DNA from 2 places in the Litorilinea aerophila genome. Region 1 is predicted to be linked to the other one. Evidence: riboswitches for the same ligand, from Rfam matches in the RefSeq annotation. Region 1 holds a riboswitch; the other holds the start of a gene.
The links. Region 1 has a riboswitch for glycine ahead of gcvT (glycine cleavage system aminomethyltransferase GcvT). Riboswitches for the same ligand answer to the same signal wherever they lie in the genome.
Positions count from the first base shown of each region.

Region 2: linked by a shared signal. The riboswitch ahead of gcvP (aminomethyl-transferring glycine dehydrogenase) and the one ahead of gcvT (glycine cleavage system aminomethyltransferase GcvT) in region 1 are both predicted to bind glycine.

Region 1 is NZ_VIGC02000012.1:73,117-75,409, reverse strand. It holds gene gcvH (glycine cleavage system protein GcvH) at 1-52, opposite strand, end outside; gene gcvT (glycine cleavage system aminomethyltransferase GcvT) at 147-1,238, opposite strand; glycine riboswitch at 1,341-1,408, opposite strand; glycine riboswitch at 1,411-1,533, opposite strand; tRNA gene FKZ61_RS11035 (tRNA-Arg) at 1,692-1,764, shown strand; gene FKZ61_RS11030 (carbohydrate ABC transporter permease) at 2,210-2,293, shown strand, end outside.
Region 2 is NZ_VIGC02000023.1:57,235-59,527, forward strand. It holds gene gcvP (aminomethyl-transferring glycine dehydrogenase) at 1-1,010, opposite strand, end outside; glycine riboswitch at 1,203-1,312, opposite strand; gene hoxE (bidirectional hydrogenase complex protein HoxE) at 1,693-2,244, shown strand; gene FKZ61_RS16555 (NuoF family protein) at 2,272-2,293, shown strand, end outside.

The sequences.
Region 1 (2,293 bases):
ATTCGTGGGTCCGAGCGTACTTGGCGTTGCTGTCCAGTTGGTAGTCCGCCATGGTTTCGTCTCCTGTCATGGTGCATGCAATGGATTGTGACCTGAAAGCGTTGGGTTCGGTGCCGCCCTGGCGGGGCGTTTCTTTGCGGCGTCGTTTACCCCTTGTAGCGGGGCTTGTAGAAGGGGCGCCTGACCACCCGGGCCCGGCGAGGGGTGCCCCGCACCAGGATCTCCAGCTCGGTGCCAAGTTTGCTGTGCTGTCGGGGCACGTACCCCAGCCCCAGGAATTTGTCCAGGGTTGGGCTTTTCATGCCGGTGGTCACGTGGCCCACCACCTCCCCATCCACCGCGATGGGGTATCCCTGGCGGGGGACGGCCCGGTCTAGCATTTCGAAGCCGATCAGCAGCCGCTGGGGCTCTTCCAGCCGGACTTTCAGCAGGGCCTCCCGGCCGATGAAGTCGTGGCCCCAGTCGATGACCCAGCCCAGCCGGGCTTCCAGGGGATTGGTGGCGGCGTCGATTTCATGGCCGTAGAGGGGGAGGCAGGCCTCGAAGCGGAGGCTGTCCCGGGCGGCCAGGCCGCAGGCCAGGAGGCCATCGTCGGCACCGGCTTCCAGGATGCGCTGCCAGAGGTGTTCTGCCTGGGCGTCGGGTGCGTAGATCTCGAAGCCGTCTTCGCCCGTGTAGCCGGTGCGCCCCAAGAGCACCGGGACGCCGTCCAGGGTGGTTTCCCGGGCCGTGCGTGCGGGCATGGAGGCCAGGTCCGCGGGGGTCAACCGTTGAAGGATGGCTTCGGCTTTGGGCCCCTGCAGGGCCAGCATGTAGGTGGTGTCCGAAATGTCGTCCAGGGTGACCTGGAAGCCGTTCAGGTGGGCCTGGAGCCAGGCCAGGTCTTTGGCCCGGTTGGCCGCGTTGACCACCACCAGCCAGCGTTCCGGGAGGCGGTAGAGGAAGATGTCGTCCACGATGGTGCCGTCGGCATAGGTGAGCAGGCTGTAATGGGCGTCGTAGGGCTGCATGGCGGCTACATCGTAGACCTGGACCAGCTGGAGGAAGGCTTCGGCGTCGGGTCCCCGCAGCTCGAACTGGCCCATGTGGTCGATGTCGAAGAGGCCGGCTGCGTTGCGGACTGCGTGGTGTTCGGCTGTGGGGCCGGAAGGGTATTGAACCGGCAGTTCCCAGCCCGCGAAGTCCACCATGCGGGCGCCCATGGCCACGTGGGTTGCGTAGAGGCGGGTTCGTTGCATGCCGTCGTCCTTTCTGTGGGTGGCCCTGTCCAGGCCAGACAGGCGCTGTTTCATCCAGGCGCCAATCAAAAAGAGTGGATACCAGGAAGTTACCCGGTGTCCACTCTGTCCTGGCGCCTGAGAGTTTCATCCCCGTCGGCGACTCGCCTGCAGCGAGCTCTCTCCAGAGTTCCGTCCGAACACGATCCTTTTGCCTGAGAGAGTCACGCCATCCCTCGGGTGGCGAATGGCGCTTGCACCTTCGGCGGCCTCCCAGGCCGGTGGCTTTTGGGAGGCGCTCTCTCGTGTTCTTCAAACGGCTGTCGATCCTGGTTTTGCAGGGCCAGTATACCCGGAGCGGCAGATGTTGGCAAGGTCAGGTCGCTGTGGGCAGGGGCGGTGTCCAGGGTAAAACGGCTGTTTTTTGACTTTCGCCGGGATGTTGGCTACAATCGCGCTGAAAGGTGTCGTCCTGCCCCCTTAGCTCAGTGGATAGAGCAACAGACTTCTAATCTGTGGGTCCCAGGTTCGAATCCTGGAGGGGGTGCTGACTTGTGGCTCCCTGACACCGTCTTCAACGGTGTCCTGGCAGGAACCAACTGACTGCCCTCCTACATCTTCCCCACGTGGGTTCCTGTCTGCCGGTCAGGTTCTGGCTTCAGGCCCGGTTCCATTCCCTCACATTGGTCGTATCTGGTGGTTGCATCTTGGTTGTCGGTGTTTTTCTTTTTTGATTCCCCTGCAAAAGGCGTTCTTTTACCGCAGAAACGCAGCAGGCGCAGAGGACTCCCAGCGAGAAATCTGGCGAAATCTGTCACCACCTTTGCAGATTGAATTCGATCACAGAGCCCACAGATGAACACAGATTTTTATCCAGCTCGATCTGTGTAATCCGTGTTTTCTATGGAATCTGTGGCTGAACCCAAGTGTAAAGAAAGTGGTGAAGTCCGTGGTTTCTGCAGTGGACTCAGGGGGGAGGAAAGGAAGAAACCTTGGAAGCGGTCGCACCCAAACCTCAAGTCCGACGGTTCGATTTCAGGCATGTGGTGGATAGTGAACGGCTGCTGGGCATCCTG
Region 2 (2,293 bases), on a different contig from region 1:
AGGCGGAAGGCGGGGGCGCCGTTGGCGTCCACCGAGACGCCCACCAGACGGCCGGGCATGAGGCGCTTGAGGGCGTCGGTGGTGGCCATGAAGGCGGCGTGGGGGCCGCCGTAGCCCATGGGCACGCCGAAGCGCTGGCTGCTGCCCACGGCGATGTCGGCGCCGAACTCGCCGGGTGGGCGCAGCAGGGTCAGGGCCAGCAGGTCGGTGGCCACCACCACCAGCGCGCCGGCCTGGTGGGCCCGCTCCACAAAGTTCGCGTAGTCTTCGATGTTGCCTTCAGTGTCCGGATATTGGAGCAAGGCGCCGAAGGTGGGCTGGCTGAAGTCGTAGCTTGCGGGATCGCCCACCACCACCTGGAAGCCGAAGGGTTCGGCCCGGGTCTGGACCACGGCGATGGTCTGGGGGTGGCATTTTTCGGAGACGAAGAAGGTGTTGGCGGTGGAGCGACGTTGGGCCCGCTTGCACATGGTCATGGCTTCGGCGGCCGCGGTCCCTTCGTCCAGCAGGGAGGCGTTGGCGATTTCCAGGCCGGTGAGGTCACAGACCATGGTCTGGAAGTTGAGGAGCGCCTCCAGGCGGCCCTGGGCGATTTCAGGCTGGTACGGGGTGTAGTGGGTGTACCAGCCCGGATTTTCCAGGATGTTGCGCTGGATCACCGGCGGGGTGATGCAGTCGTAGTAGCCCATGCCGATGAACGAGCGGAAGATCTGGTTTTGCGCGGCCAGCTCCCGCAGGTCGGCCAGGACCTGGCTTTCGGTGCGGGGGGGCGGCAGATCCAGGGGGCGCTGCAGGCGGATGTTGGCCGGCACGGCCTGGTCGATGAGCTCATCCAGGGAGGAGACGCCGATGGTGGCCAGCATCTCGGCCACGGCGGCCGGGGTGGGGCCCAGGTGGCGGCGTGGGAAGGTGTCCTGGGGTTGCAAGAGCGCCTGCCGGGCCTGGGGATCGGTGGTTGGGTCTGGGGGGGATGGGTCGAAAATGGCATCCAGCACGTTGGACAGGGTCATGATTCTACTCCCTCCTGTGTCACAAAACGGGGAACAAAAAACGGGCACTCCAAAAGGATGCCCGTCTGCTCTGTCGTCGACCTGAGAGATTGTCCTCACCTGATGAATTGCCCGAGTGAATGCCCGAGTGAATAGGTGAGAATTGCCCCGTCGGTGCTCCTGCCCAGGGGACAGGAGGCTTTCCAGAGTGGCTTATGCGCAACGATCCTTTTGCCTGAGAGTGTCACCGGCGTGGTGTGGCTGCCACGTCGGCTTGCACCTTCGGCGTCCTGGCAGAGCAGGCCCTCTCTCGCTGCGCCGTATCAGCCTGTGGATATTCGGTTGTCTGGTTTTCTATTATGCCATGGAGTGGAGCGGAATGCCAGATGCCCGCCCCTGCGGGAATGGGTGCCCCTTTCACCTGTCTGGGGTCAATCGGGGCGAAAAATTTTTCGTCCCTACATGCTGGCCAGCATAGCCGTCGCGGTCCCTTCATCCGCCTGGGTCTGAAGAAATCGGGCGGGCACGGGGCCGCCCCCTGGTCAACTGGCCAGGGGCAAGACCGGCCAGCCGGGCAGGGTCAGGTCTCCCCAGTTGCCTGACGCCAGGTGACCCATTCTCCGGTACAGTAAACATGCCGGGAGCATGCCTCCCCGGCGCCGGGCCGGTGCATCCGTGGATTCCAGCTTTGGAAAGGACGCGTATGGCTGCCAGACCGACTGCCAAACGTTCACCCCGCCGGGACGATGGCGGGGAGCATCCCAGCGGCGACCCCCGCTTCAAGTTGATCGACCGGACGTTGAAGCGCTTCCAGTATCAACAGGATGCCCTGATCGAGGTGTTGCACACTGCCCAGGAGGCTTTCGGCTTCCTGGAGGAGGATCTCCTGATCTATGTGGCCCGCCAGCTCAAGCTGCCCCTGAGTTGGGTCTACGGCGTGGCCACCTTTTACCATTTCTTTTCCCTGAAACCCCAGGGGGAGCACACCTGCATTGTCTGCATGGGGACGGCCTGTTACGTCAAGCGGGCGGCCGAGATCGTCGCCTCGCTGCAGGCGGAATTTGGGGTGGAGCCAGGCCAGACCACGCCCGACGGCAAACTCAGCGTCGCCACCGCCCGTTGTCTGGGCAGCTGTGGACTGGCGCCGGTGATTGTGGTGGATGGCGAAGTCCTGGGCCGGGAGACGCCGGAGACCACCCTCAGCCGGCTCAAGGCCCTGCTGGACACTTCTCAGCCGGAACCCATGGCCGGCTAATGGCCCACTGAAGGGAGGGTGCAAACCATGAATCGAGCCGACCTGGAGA